DNA from 4 places in the Paenibacillus urinalis genome. Region 2 is predicted to be linked to each of the others. Evidence: riboswitches for the same ligand, from Rfam matches in the RefSeq annotation. Region 2 holds a riboswitch; each other region holds the start of a gene.

Region 1 (3,472 bases), 600 kb from region 2:
GAAATAATATGAACAGGGACGGTGGCCGATATATGCAACAGCTCATGGGTGTAGTGAATTTGGATCATGAACTCGATTTAATGAACGAATTAACATATTTTCGCTGCGGCGCAGCCGTTCCATTTGCAGGCAGGTATCGTTTAATTGATTTTGTCCTGTCCAATATGATGCATTCCGGAGTTCATAACATCGCTTTATTCGTCCGTCGTAAATATCGATCCCTGATGGATCATTTAGGGGAAGGTGCGCCTTGGGATTTGGATCGCAAGCATGGAGGACTGTTCATATTGCCGCCGGATTGGAATGACCCCACCGACAGATCCAAAGGGGATTTGCAGCATTTTCATAACAATCGTGATTTTTTCCTAAGAGGGTCTGGAACACATATTATTCATACCGGCAGCCAGCATCTCTACACAGTTGATTACAGAGAGATGTTTAATTACCATTTGGAAACACAAGCTGACATCACATTACTGTATAAAAGAGCAGATGAAATCCTCCCCGAATATGAATCAAGCATCCGGATGGATGTGGATAACGGCTGGGTCACCGGGATGCATGGGGAAGGTGGACATCCTAATATTTATTTGGGTGCATTTATTATAGAGAAGCAGTTATTTCTGAAATTAATAGATCATTGTATTGCTCACGGCCATAATCATTTTTTCCGAGATGGAATACAGAACAACCTGGCCAATCTCAAAATTGCAGCTTATGCCTATACTGGATATCATGCCGTGATTAACTCCGTAGACAGCTATTACCGCAACAGCCTGGAGCTGCTTCAGCAGGAACAGTACAACAAGCTGTTTAAATATCATGAGGTGCATACCAAGATTAAGTATGAGCCGCCAACGCGTTATTTGGAACAGGCGGAAGTCCATAATTCCTTAATTGCGAATGGATGCGTTATTGGGGGAACGGTGGAGAACAGTATCATTTTCAGAGGGGTCAAGATACATAACGGGGCACAGATCCACAACTCAATTATTATGCAGAAATGTGTAATTGAGGAGAATGCAGTGCTTGAGAACGTGATATTGGATAAGGATGTACACTTATCTGTAGATCGCCGGCTGATTGGTGATGCCAAGAAGCCTTATGTCATTGCGAAGAGCAGCCAAATCTAAACATAATGCTTCAAGTCGGCTGTGACAAATACAACAGAAGGTCCAGGAATTATTCCTGGACCTTCTGTTATTGATTTTATAGGATTACACTATTTGATTGAACGATAATAAATCGGGTAATGTAATTATAATCCAGCTCTCTCAGCAGAGGCCGGGCTCAGCATTCTTTTGGCGCCGTAATATTTGGAGCTCCAGTAGCCTTTGTTGATCGGTGTAATGGCAATTCCTTTGGAAGAGGTAGCGGACACAAATTGATTGTTGCCCAGGTAAATTCCCACATGAGAAACACCGGATCCGCTGGTATTAAAGAAGACAAGATCTCCCTTTACAAGCTCGGATTTCTTGATAGCCTGTCCTTTATGAAATTGCTGTTTAGAGCTATGAGGCAGATTCACGCCAAGCTGCTTATATACATATCGAGTAAACCCAGAGCAATCGAACCCTGATAGAGTAGAACCGCCAAATTGGTACGGTATGCCTACGGTATTGTTAACTGTTTTAGATAGAATAGAAGCGGATGCTTCTGTAACTCCTGCGGAGAATAATAGAGCGAACCCTAGTGCCGCTGCTGTTAGTGTCTTTTTCAAAGTAAATAATACTCCTTCCAATGCCTGCGAGGTTAGCTAAGGATTCGGTTGAAGGTTCCCTATGATCACTTTAATATTGATCAATTCACCCATAAATGGTCGGGTCCCCCGCTTCTTGGTGCGAGAATTCGGCAGTTATCAGTCATACACCTAATGATTTCGACAACGAAAGTGACATTAATGATTACGAAATTGTTACTTTATCTACTTTTGGATTTTATCATTCACTGGTATATTTATCAACTCTCTTTTCCGAAGTTTGGCATAGTTTTTTCGTTGTTGTGTAAAATAAATCGTGAAGTGCTCGTTAAACCGAAGGTATAGGAACTTTAGAAGGTGTTCATTCGTTCATAAATTTCTAACAAACTTGTCATTAGTTTTTGTCGAATTTAGTAGAATGAAGAGTTAAGTATCATCCAAGAATAGAAAATCCCTCACTTCCAGGAATGAAGTGAGGGATTTTTATATATTGAATATGATATTTCTATTCATCATGCTGCTCGATTACAATGATATATTCGTTCGTATGAACTTCCAGCGTATATTCCTTGTTCTCAAACAAATAAGTAAATAATACAGTAACGTACCCTTTTAACAAATCGGATGGCAGAAGTCCTTCGATATTCACACGAACGATATATTCAATCTCTGCATATTGTCCCGGCTCAAGAACCCCTATGATGAGTATCCCGTCTATCAAATCTTGTATTGAGAAGGGCTTTATGGTCCCATCCTGGAAGTGCAAGATTCCCCTCATAAGCGCTGTACCCGGTGGAATGAGACCTCGCAGCGATAGAGCTGCTGCAAGATTTCCCGTATTGCGAACCAAGATTCGTATGGTGACATCATCACCCCGCTCAACCCGGACAGGCTGTGAAGTGAGCTCCGCCTGAATAACAGGTGCAAGAAATAATACCTGGACCTCTGTCTCCTCACGAAGCGAGACCGTTCTGCTATCGGTCAGTCGATACGTAAACTGGAGAGCTGCTTGATTGATCAGATTCATCTGCGTAATTCGAGAATAGGGGGTGAAGGATACAAGGGCTCGGTACGAAATAACCGTTCTGGATCGAGGAAACAAAGTACCCAGTCTTATACCTAGCACTGGATTTGCATTGTGAACCTCGACCCCGTTAATTTGAACCGAATAATCCTCGAAGATCAAACCTTGTGGAAAATTCATATAGTAAACGGCCTCAATCGGGAGATCTCCCTCATTCCTTATTTCAGCGGTAAACTGAACAGCGCCTCCATAGGTGACTTGCTCCGGCATGACCGTTACGACCATGTTCACGACGGGCTCAACCGGGGAGAGTATGACCTCATTGGAACCGGTTTGAACAGGCAGCCCGTCAGAGGAGTAAGTGACGAATACTTCACTGGATAAGGGACGACTAACGCTGAGCACACGAACTTGGTATGTCAGCTGTACAACCTCCCCAGGATTAATGACGGGAAGTATAAAGCCTTGAACAGGATCAAGACCCGGGGAGATAATACCGTTAAGTATCACACTCCCCGGTACAAAGCTCAATCCTGCAGAGAGCATTACGCTCAATCTCGCATTGATCACGGGTACGGAGCCTGTATTTTGAATCGTTACTGTAAAAGTAATCACATCTCCAACAAAGGTTTGCAATGTGTTTGCACGCTGAGATATGGTGAGCTGGGCATTCGCAAGTGCGATTCGTACACCGTTAGAAGTAACCTCCCTCGTGATGGTTCGACCATCTAAAGTTTGAAAAGTATATG
Region 2 (3,472 bases):
TAAACATGACAATTAAGTAATTGCCCAATACCGGGATAATGGGAGGAATCGCCTGAGGTAAAATAATGGTGCGCCAGGTTTGTGCCTTTGTATAGTTCAGTGCAGTCGCTGCTTCCCATTGCCCCTTATCCACTGCTTCAATACCTGATCTGTACACTTCTGATAAATAAGTGCTGTAGTGAAGGCCAAGTCCGATTACGCCTGCATAGAACGCAGGAATGGATAAATTCGTGATCAACGGCAGGCTGTAGTATAGGAAGAAGACCTGCACCAGTAATGGTGTGTTTCTTACAAATTCAATAATTCCTTTGGTGATCAGCGAGATCGGTTTGAATTTGCTTCGAGCAGCAAAGGCGAGGAGAAGCCCCACAATTAGTGCCAGGACAAAGGCGCAAAGCGTAATCCATACCGTCATTTGGAGAGCACCAATCAGTTCCGGCAAAATTTCAACGACATAATTCCAATCCCACATGCTTACAACCTCCCCGCTGTCAGTTTACGCTCTAGCTGTCTGACTCCCATTGAAACGAGCGTAGTGATGACAAAATACATGAGGAGCAGCAGAATAAGGATCTCCGTTGTCCAGGAAATGTAATTGTTGCGTAGAACCATCGCCTGATATGTCAAATCCGCCATCGTAATGAAATATACAAGTGAAGTCGACTTGATGAGCTCCACAAGCTGATTACCGAACGGAGGGAGCATCTGCATGGAGGCTTGGGGGAGAATAACGTTCCACAACCGCAGGCCAGGCTTCATATTTAATGCTGTTGCTGCCTCCCATTGTCCTTTCGGTACCGAGAGTACAGCACTTCGAACAATCTCTGATCCGTATGCACCATAATTAAGTCCTACAGCAAGGATGGCAGCCAACATTTTTGGAAGCTCGATCCCGATGAACGGAAGTGCAAAATATAGCCAGAATAACTGAACAAGAAGTGAAGTTCCTCGAAATATCTCAACGTATATCGTAGTAAGAGTGCGAACGATCCATAGTTTAGACAAGCGGCAGAGCCCAGCCGCAAAGGCTACGATTAGAGCCAGAATTGCTGAAAAGAAAGCGACCGTTATTGTAATTTCTGCCCCTTTCAGCAGGGTTGGGAGAAAATCAAGCCATGAACTTGGCATGTTATTCTCCGCATAGGGCTGCAGCTGTCATTTCGCCTGGAAGCTCTTCTTCAGTAAATCCAAATTCCTGCAAAATTTCTAACAGCTCACCCGACTCCTTCATTTTTGTAAGCTCAGCATTGTATGCTTCTTGAAATTCCGTATCCGCCTGACGAAATGCTGTCGCTCCATACCCGCGGACACTCTCACCATCAATGACAGGCTGCTTGAAACCTTCAACACGTTCAATCTGATCATCGCTCGCGGACTCCAGCATAGCGGTAAGCGACGGACCTGTCATGGTGATCGCCTGTACTCTGTCTGCTTGCAAAGCACTAATAGCTGAGGCTTGATCGGGAACCTGAACAATACGGTCAGAAGGAACTCCCGACTCTTCCATATAACCAATTTCTACAGCTCCTGTCATAACTGCTACTTTGGCATTATCATCTGCCGCAATATCTTCATAGCTGGTTAGGTTAAGGGGATTCCCTTGTTTTACCGCGAGCGACTCCCCAATGCTGTATTCCGGATCTGCAAATAATACAGCTGAACAGCGATTAGGATTAATAAACATACCTGCCGTAATCATGTCAAAACGATCTGCTTGAAGACCCGCGATTAAAGAACCAAACTCTGTAAGCTCGCCCTTCATCTCTTTTACACCTAGTCTTTCTAGGATAACTTTTGCAATCTCGACGGCTTCGCCCGTTAGCTCTCCATTTTCGTCTTTATAGGCGTAAGGCTTCTCGTTAGCAAATCCCACCGTGATATATCCCTGATCAATCGCTTGATCAAGGGTGCTTCCTTTTTCCCCACATGCTGTCAATGACAATACCAAAACAGTTAACAATACAAGAATAACGCCCTTCTTCAAACATCCCACAACCTTTCCACGTTCTGTAATCTTGATAAATGGCATAGCAAAATTAACCTAGTATATATATGTTTTTACTAGGATATTAAACATCAAAAAGTCACGAGTCAGTATGAAAACAAGCCCCAAACAAGTCCTTTTGATTTACTTGTACTCACCTAACTGACATTTTATGAGTTTCTTTCGTTTTTTCTCATGATCCCCCCTTGTAAAATTAAAAAATGACCGCCTATCCAGGGAACAAGACATAGCTCCGCCAGCAGGGGTCAAAATGAAGAAAAAGGCCCCCTTAGAATTAAAAAGGGCCTTTTGTGATGATATGCATTATGTATACAAGACCCATCCACTGCTGACGAGGTTAGCTGACGGACTCGGGTAAGATGGTACCCTACACTCGAATTCAAGTGATTCGCCCCATTAATACTGGTTCCCCCGCTTTCCAGATTCTGTATCTGAAAACTAAGCGTGATTCCATGATAAAGGGATGTTCTGGAAATGTCAAACCGATTTTATTGATTTTTTGGAAGAAACTCCGTGTTTTTTGCAATATACAACTGTTTTTATCCCACGTTATACTATTTCAACAAATGAATACAAACCCACATTATTCCTTTGTTTGTTAGGTCATAAGCAGTATAATCAGCCATACAAGTGCAGTAACAGAATTAAATCATCAATACATAAACTATATAATTTTGTGTTGCAGTGACTCGTGACTAGGTATGTAAATGTATAAAGCCAAAAACGGCCTGTCCCCTATTACGGGAACACGCCGCTTGTACGATTAAACGCATCGCTTAATTATTGCATACCTTGCATGATGGCATTAATGATGCCTTGCTGGGTAACGGTATTATTCGAGCGGTTAAACAGAGCAAATCCATGCTGTCCGTTATGACCATTGTCCCAATAAACCGGAACCGATTTGTATTTCTTAGAGGTTGCTGCTACCGCTTTGGCAAAAGCTTGACGGTAAACGTTATTAGTAGAATCATACGCCGTTTTATCGATAGAGCCGAATTCACCAATGACAACCGGATAGCCTTGGGTTACAAACTTATCATGCATCGCTTTGATTTGCGATTCCAGATAGTCCTCTTGTCCCCAAGTGGATTTCTTAGAAGGATTCGTTGCCGTTGCACCCCACTGTGTAATATTGCCGGATTCCTCACCTGCAAAATCCCATGGAGAGTAATAGTGCGCCGAGATCATGATTCTCTTCTCCGAGCTTGGAATAGCGGAAGATCTGAAATTATCCGTCGGAAGAACGAAGCCATAATTACCTACCGTGTAATCAATGTTGGTATTCCAGCCTGGAATCAAGAGCCATCTGGCATTGTTATTGCCTCCGGTCTTGCGGACCGTATCCACAAAGATTTGATTGTAGGCGTTCAGATTTGCGTAATATGCTGCATTCGGATTGCCGTAAGTACCATCAAATACTTCGTTCATTGATTCAAAAATAAGACGCTCATTATAGCTGCTGAA
Region 3 (3,472 bases), 2.7 Mb from region 2:
TTGGAGACCCGGTTTAATATCAGTATTACCAAAGTGTTGGAGCTCTTGCTCGGAAGTCTGTCATGGTGAGGTGTATAGTTGATGAAATTTTATCTCTCCGAAGGTTTTAAATTGGTGAAGCGTCATTTTCTAATCGTTATATTCTTGTTTCTGTACCAGCTGCTATGGGGTGTGCTTCTGTACAAGATTGTATCCTCTGCGGTCATTCCCTTGCTTATGCGCTATCCGGATCCCCCTCCTCATGAGCTCAGCCAGATCTTGTTCTGGTTAGAGGGGCAGATCAGCTTGAGCACCAGCTCCACAGTCCATGAATATGTATGGCTGCTTGTCCTCATGTTTATTTTAAGGATGCTCATTACTCCACTGATTCGGGCGGGTCTGTTTCACAGCCTTCATGAAGACGCAAGCACCAAAAGCTTCTCCTTTTTTCGAGGGACACTTAAGCACTGGAAAAAGACATCTCTACTCTATCTCGTTGAGATCATCTTGCTGCTGCTGCCTGCCTACTGGATCCTTCCAAAGGTGCTCCCCATTCTCATGAATGCCGTCTACAACCAGAATCTTCTTCTGCAGGCGGCTCCTTACGTCATCTTATGGATCGTTTATGCCTACATCATCAAGCAGCTGCTCCTATATGTCCAGTTTGGACTGACAGGTAGTCGAAGCAGCCTTGGCGCCGTATGGATCTGCCTCCGTCATGCACTTCCTGTCACTGGAGTTGCCCTGACACTTAGTACGCTTGCTATTCTGCTGTTCAGTGCTTTCACGGCCGTATCTCTCATATGGACAGGACTATTAGCCCTCATTCTCCAGCAGTCTTACCATCTCGTTCGATCACTGATCAATGTATGGAAGATTAGTTCGCAATTCAGCATTTGGCGATCCAACAGCGAAGAGGCCTGAATTTATTGTCTCAAATAATATCGCTCCAGCGCGAATATAACGCTTTCATAGTAGAAATTAAGTCCGACTGCTTAACGTCAAAATAGTTTACAAGTCTCGCTCTTTTCCTAGAGTGAGGCTTGTTTTTTGTAATATTTTATCAAAAAACGATTGCCAAATTTACACAATCTCTGTTACAATAGGCCCAGAACTTCTAGTAACAACTTTGTAATAATTGTTGTAACTTTTACTAACTAACTAAGTACATAGTCTTACAAGAGTGAGCGACTTTCACAGGTGCACATCATTAGAACAGCCAAATTCCTGGCATCTGGGAAGCGGGGGAACCACTTTTATGGGTGAATTGATCTCGCAACGTAAGTGATCATAGGGGAACCTTCTACCGAATCCTTAAGCTAACCTCGCAGGCATTGGAAGGGGATTATTTTTTCTTGAAAAAGTCACTAACTGCTGCAGCACTGAGTCTTGCTATTGCATTCTCCATCGGAACAGGAAGTGCATTCGCCGATTCCAAAATGGACAAGGTCATTGATAACGCTAAGGGAACCGAATATAAATATGGCGGTACGACTTTAAACGGATTTGATTGCTCTGGTTTTACCATGTATGTATTTGATAAACTCGGCATCGATCTGCCTCATCAATCTGGTTCTCAATACAAAATGGGCAAGTCTGTATCCCGTTCTGAGATGAGACCTGGCGACCTTGTATTTTTTAACACAAGCGGAAATGGTGTATCCCATGTCGGCATCTTCGTAGGTGACGGTAAATTTGCACATGCTTCCTCCTCCAAAGGAGTTATTATCAGCAAGCTGGACGAGAGCTACTATGAAAAACGTTACGTTGGTGCAAAACGTATCATGAGTACGGAAGAATACGAAACTGCTGCATTAGATTAAGCAACATTGTGCTGGAACGAACTTTATAGCCCGAAGATTAGATTACTAAATAGTAATCCATCTTCGGGCTTTTTATATTATATTAGGGAGGACTATTTGATGAGGAATCAAAGGAGACGATGACATGACGCAGAAAGGCACGACCTTTCATGCCCTTTCTATGAGTGAAGAGCATGCAGCTGAGATCTGCACTTGGCAGTACGAACCTCCTTATAACATATATGGCTGGCTGCCCTGGGAGCAAATGAAGGCACTTGAGATTGAATTCGGCGACCCTAAGCTCCGAGGCACACAATATTTATCCATTGTAAATGATACCGGTGAGCTATACGGGTTCGCACAATTATTTCCTCTAGCCGGTGTGACCCGGCTTGGTCTCGGTCTGAGACCTGATCTGTGCGGGCAGGGGCTCGGAGCCCCCTTCGTAAGCTCCATTGTACAAGAAGCTGCTGCCCGGCAGCCGCAGAATGAGATTGATCTTGAAGTTCTCACCTGGAATAAAAGAGCGATCCGCACTTATGAGAAAGCGGGATTTGCTATTCATGATACCTATGAGCGTCTTACGCCAGAGGGTCCTAAGCTGTTCTTCTGTATGGTGTATACCGGAACAAAGCTCAAATAGACATGATTGTCTCTCCTAACTTTTGTTTAAATATTTACCATAAAATACTATGAAGCAGGTTCATGATCCTTTATAATAAATGAAGGATTGTACATAGTAGGAGGACACAACGAATGAAGAAATGGATCATGAGTGGGTTATTTTTCTTCGCTTGCGCTTTTGCCCTCGTGTTAATGTTTACGGTTCCAGGAAGAGAACATGTGGCTGAAGAGGAACAGCCTCCGGCAATGCCTGAGGTAACACTAGACGCTGCTGCTGCTGAGGAGAAGGCGAAGGCAAGCTGTATTACTTGTCACGGTAATCAACTGGAAGGCGGTATGGGGCCGTCATTGCAAACCATTGGTGCAGAACATGATGCCAATAAGCTGTACCAGATTATTAGTGAAGGCACAAGCGGCGGGATGCCGGCGTTTGAAGGTCAACTCACGGAAGAAGAGATTGCCAACCTTGCTTTGTGGCTGGCCGAGAAGAAGTAGAATCGTATAACTTAAATAAAACACGCCTGCAAGAGTCTGTATCTGTCGTCAGAACATACTCCTGCAGGCGTGTTTTGTTAATTCCTATTGCAGCTTAATTTTGCATCATTCTATCGTAAGCTTCATTATATTGTTGTGCTTCTTTAATATCGATCGCTGTTATTCCTCCATCATCCCATGAAGTGAGCCGCAGTGTGACCACTTTATGATCGATGGTGATAAAAGGGTGATGATTGAATGCCTCGGATATTAATCCGACTTCATCAACAAAGGCAATCCCCTTCATGAAGCTGGTAAACGTGAATTTACGGACAATCCAGCGCCCCTCTTCGTATTCCCAGCCCTCAAGTTTATCTAGATGAGCTTCTACTTCCTCTTGTGTAAAGACCATCGCTTCAATCTAACCTCCTTGATAAGACGTACTTACATTCAGCAGACCCGGTGCCTCACGTAAATACAGGCACTGCATTAAATGCAGTAAAAGAATGCTAAGCATATCAGCAAGCTTAGGTGCAATTCTATCTCTATATTTACTGATATCTTACAATAAGGAACCGTTTGCTATCTGGTAA
Region 4 (3,472 bases), 950 kb from region 2:
GTTCAATCGGATGCATTCCCGGACTCCATCACAGAGGTCATTCTGCAGCCAAGACAGTTTACCGCCGTAGATGACGGCCAATACAATTTGGCTCCTGATGAGACTGCGATCAAGGCGGCAAAGAGTGCGCTCAATGGCTGGGATCCGTCAGGTGGAGCTCTGTACTACTATAACCCTGAGATCGCAACCTCCGAATGGAGCAAGGAACGTCCAGCGATCAAGCAGATCGGTAATCATCTGTTTACGAACTAATCCAATATCATATATAAAAAGAAGCTGCCACAAAATTACTGTGGCAGCTTCTTTGCTATAGGTATCAATACAGAGCATACATAATGAACCCCTTTGCAGGCAAGCAGCAAAGGGGTTTTAATTATATACATTTCATTTTATAGAACTCTTTTTGCACCGACGTATTTAGGACCCCAATAGGTATTGTCCAGGCTGTCGATTTTTACACCGGAGGAACTGGTCGCTGAAATAAAATTATTGTTTCCTACATAGATACCGACATGAGAGATCGAGCTTCCTGTTGTCTTGAAGAAGACCAGATCGCCTTGCTGCAGGTTTCCTTTGGATACAGATGAGCCTTGGTTATATTGGGTAGCTGCTGTACGCGGCAGGGATACTCCGTATTTATCGAATACATATTTAACCAGACCAGAGCAGTCGAACCCGCTTGTGGTTGAACCGCCGTAAACATAAGGAACGCCGATGTGATTCATCGCTTCATTTACAATGCTGGTGCCTTTGACATGGTCGTTTGGAATAAGTGCAGGGCTGTATGTTTTACCGGTTGTGCTAATCATGGCCAGCATAAGATCCTTTTTCCAAGTTACGTCATAGCCCATGGCTTCTGATACAAAACGAATGGGTACATATGTACGGTCATTTCGGATGAACACTTGCGTGCCAAGACTTACTTTGCTGCTATTGACCATCGCAGTCGTCTGGTTGGTTTGAATACGAATGGTTGTACCGCCCTTGGACAGCTTGACCACCGTTTCTTTTCCGCTCTTAAATACTTTAATCGTATAGTTCATTTCGTCAGCAAGCATGCGGACCGGCACTTGTGTACTGTAATTCTGATCCAGGAATGGCTCCGCATCTGGGAAATCGATCAGATTACTGTTCACTTGAATATTTACCGTATTGGTACTGGATGAGGATGCATCTGCTTGTCCATTACCCATGATTAACCCAGCTGCGAGCAGGGATGAGAACAACATATATTTACCAAACTTCTTCATTCTGAAAATTTCCTCCAATTGCCTCCGAGGTTAGTTGTCGGGTTCGAGTAGAAGGTACTCTAGCATTTCTTAACTGCTGCATTCACCCCAAATGTTGTAAATCGTCCCCCGTACTATTCTGATAGATTCGGCACACTTTTTTAATATGAATTAACTGTAATTAATATATAATAAATTAAGGTTAAAAAGTATCAAAAATGTTACCTTTGTTTTACTTTTTGTACACCAATTACTGGAATAAAACATAGAAAGAACCGGATTTTTTCGAATAATTTCCGCTAAGTCGGGTAATAAATTGTCATTGATTTGAAACAGGTATCCATTAAAGTAACAATATTGTAACTAAATAAATTGTTTTCGGGACCCATTTTATATCCATATATTGTAATAATTCCAAAAACGAAAATATATTAATAAATTGAGCACCAAAAAACCCTTCGTTAAAATCAACTAAGGGTTTGGTTTGAACTATTATTTATGCTGCATACACTGATTTCACTGATTTCCTGCCGCTGCATTGGAGTGGTTCTGTTTATATATATATACAATGCTAATTCTTTTTTCTGCGTCCTGTCAGAAGCAGCAGCAGGAACGACATAAGTACGATCGCAATCGTCCAGGCCCAGGCCATGACCGTATTCCCGCTGTCCACAGCAATGTATATGGCAGTAGGGACGGTTTGAGTTTTTCCTGGAATATTGCCTGCAAGCATCAGCGTTGCGCCGAACTCACCAAGCGCTCGTGCAAATCCGAGAATATAAGCAGAAATAACAGAAGGCCAGATGAGTGGAAGTGTAATATACCGGAATACCTGCCATTCATTCGCACCGATCGAGCGTCCGGAAGCTTCAAGCTCGGAATCAATGGACGTAAATCCGACCTTCATCGTCTGATACACCAGTGGAAACGAGACGACAACGGCGGCGATGACACAGGCTGTCCATGAGAATACGACAGGTGCGGCAAAGATGGCCTCAATCCATGCTCCGATCCAGCTATTTCTCCCCAGCAGGACGAGCAGCAGAAAGCCTACAACCGTGGGTGGAAGGACCATTGGCAGCATAAACGCTGTTTCTAGCAGCAGCTTTCCTTTGAACTTGCTCTTGGACATCCATCTTGCAGTAAGCCCGCCCATCACAATCGTGATAACACTGGACAATAGGGCAACCAGTAAGGATAAGCGCACAGGAGCCCAGAAGTCATGCCAGTCAAATGAAGCTGACATCATTCAGGCACCGAGAACCCGTATTTAGTAAATACAGCTTGGGCTTCAGAAGACTGTAAAAAGTCATAAACCGCTTTTGCCGCTTCGGGATGCGCACTGTCCAATACCACACCTACAGGGTATGTAATTGCTGTGTAGCTTGAGGGATCGACAGTGTGCACGATCTTCACTTTGCTGGAAGTAAGTGCATCTGTTTTGTATACAAATCCGGCATCGGCATTCCCGGTTTCGACATACTGTAATACTTGCCGCACATCCTTGGCCTGAACTATTTTGGGTTGGAGCTGTTCATATAAGCCAAGCGAAGTAAGCGCCTCTTGTGCATAGCTTCCTGCAGGTACACTTTCAGGTATGCCGAGGGCAACAATCTTGATATCTTCAGCAGTGAGATCCTGCTCAGAGGACATAGGCAGCTCGTTGCTGCTGGATGTAATCAGTACGATCTCGTTGGTTAACAGCGTAGTCGTATTTTCTGTATCCATGAGCCCCTTATCTATAAGGGCCTGCATATTTTTCTCAGCTGCTGACAAAAACAGATCAGCCGGTGCCCCTTGCTCAATCTGCTGCTGAAGAGAGCCGGAGCCGCCAAAGTTGAAGCTGAGCTTTATACCAGGATGAGCTGTCTCAAAGCGAGGCTGTAGTTCCTCCAGTACATCAGTTAAGCTTGCAGCCGCTGAGATCGTCAGCTCTGTGCGTTCAGATGAAGGAGTCGAGGATGCGCTGCTGTCCGAATTGTTATGGTCTGCTGAAGGGTTTGGTGAAGAAGCATTGGGTGATGCACAGGCAGATATGAATACCAGAGCTAGAAGGAAGAAAGAAATCATACTAAGCTTCGTTTGTTTTAACATAATCTCCATCCAATCGATATATTTGATTATAATTAGATATAATTAAATATATTATATTGGTTCTTTGAACAATTACAATACGAGGGTAAGAAAAGAGTATGGTACAATCAATAGCATTAATCATTTGTTATTGCATACCTGACAAGAGG

The links. A riboswitch is a leader RNA that binds a small molecule or an ion and turns the genes downstream of it on or off. The one in region 2 is predicted to bind cyclic di-AMP.
Region 1: another riboswitch for cyclic di-AMP. It lies ahead of PUW25_RS10700 (C40 family peptidase); the one in region 2 lies ahead of ehuB (ectoine/hydroxyectoine ABC transporter substrate-binding protein EhuB).
Region 3: another riboswitch for cyclic di-AMP. It lies ahead of PUW25_RS00490 (C40 family peptidase); the one in region 2 lies ahead of ehuB (ectoine/hydroxyectoine ABC transporter substrate-binding protein EhuB).
Region 4: another riboswitch for cyclic di-AMP. It lies ahead of PUW25_RS17810 (C40 family peptidase); the one in region 2 lies ahead of ehuB (ectoine/hydroxyectoine ABC transporter substrate-binding protein EhuB).

The regions. Positions count from the first base shown of each region.
Region 1 is NZ_CP118108.1:2,296,792-2,300,263, forward strand. It holds gene PUW25_RS10690 (glucose-1-phosphate adenylyltransferase) at 1-7, shown strand, start outside; gene glgD (glucose-1-phosphate adenylyltransferase subunit GlgD) at 33-1,133, shown strand; gene PUW25_RS10700 (C40 family peptidase) at 1,259-1,720, opposite strand; cyclic di-AMP (ydaO/yuaA leader) riboswitch at 1,727-1,864, opposite strand; gene PUW25_RS10705 (DUF11 domain-containing protein) at 2,205-3,472, opposite strand, start outside.
Region 2 is NZ_CP118108.1:2,894,038-2,897,509, forward strand. It holds gene ehuD (ectoine/hydroxyectoine ABC transporter permease subunit EhuD) at 1-472, opposite strand, end outside; gene ehuC (ectoine/hydroxyectoine ABC transporter permease subunit EhuC) at 475-1,128, opposite strand; gene ehuB (ectoine/hydroxyectoine ABC transporter substrate-binding protein EhuB) at 1,130-2,029, opposite strand; cyclic di-AMP (ydaO/yuaA leader) riboswitch at 2,317-2,460, opposite strand; gene PUW25_RS13380 (glycoside hydrolase family 5 protein) at 2,786-3,472, opposite strand, start outside.
Region 3 is NZ_CP118108.1:102,218-105,689, reverse strand. It holds gene PUW25_RS00500 (M1 family metallopeptidase) at 1-69, shown strand, start outside; gene PUW25_RS00495 (hypothetical protein) at 82-903, shown strand; cyclic di-AMP (ydaO/yuaA leader) riboswitch at 1,187-1,328, shown strand; gene PUW25_RS00490 (C40 family peptidase) at 1,335-1,802, shown strand; gene PUW25_RS00485 (GNAT family N-acetyltransferase) at 1,927-2,424, shown strand; gene PUW25_RS00480 (c-type cytochrome) at 2,538-2,900, shown strand; gene PUW25_RS00475 (4a-hydroxytetrahydrobiopterin dehydratase) at 2,995-3,291, opposite strand.
Region 4 is NZ_CP118108.1:3,847,617-3,851,088, reverse strand. It holds gene PUW25_RS17815 (cell wall hydrolase) at 1-252, shown strand, start outside; gene PUW25_RS17810 (C40 family peptidase) at 390-1,250, opposite strand; cyclic di-AMP (ydaO/yuaA leader) riboswitch at 1,255-1,393, opposite strand; gene modB (molybdate ABC transporter permease subunit) at 1,801-2,478, opposite strand; gene modA (molybdate ABC transporter substrate-binding protein) at 2,475-3,323, opposite strand.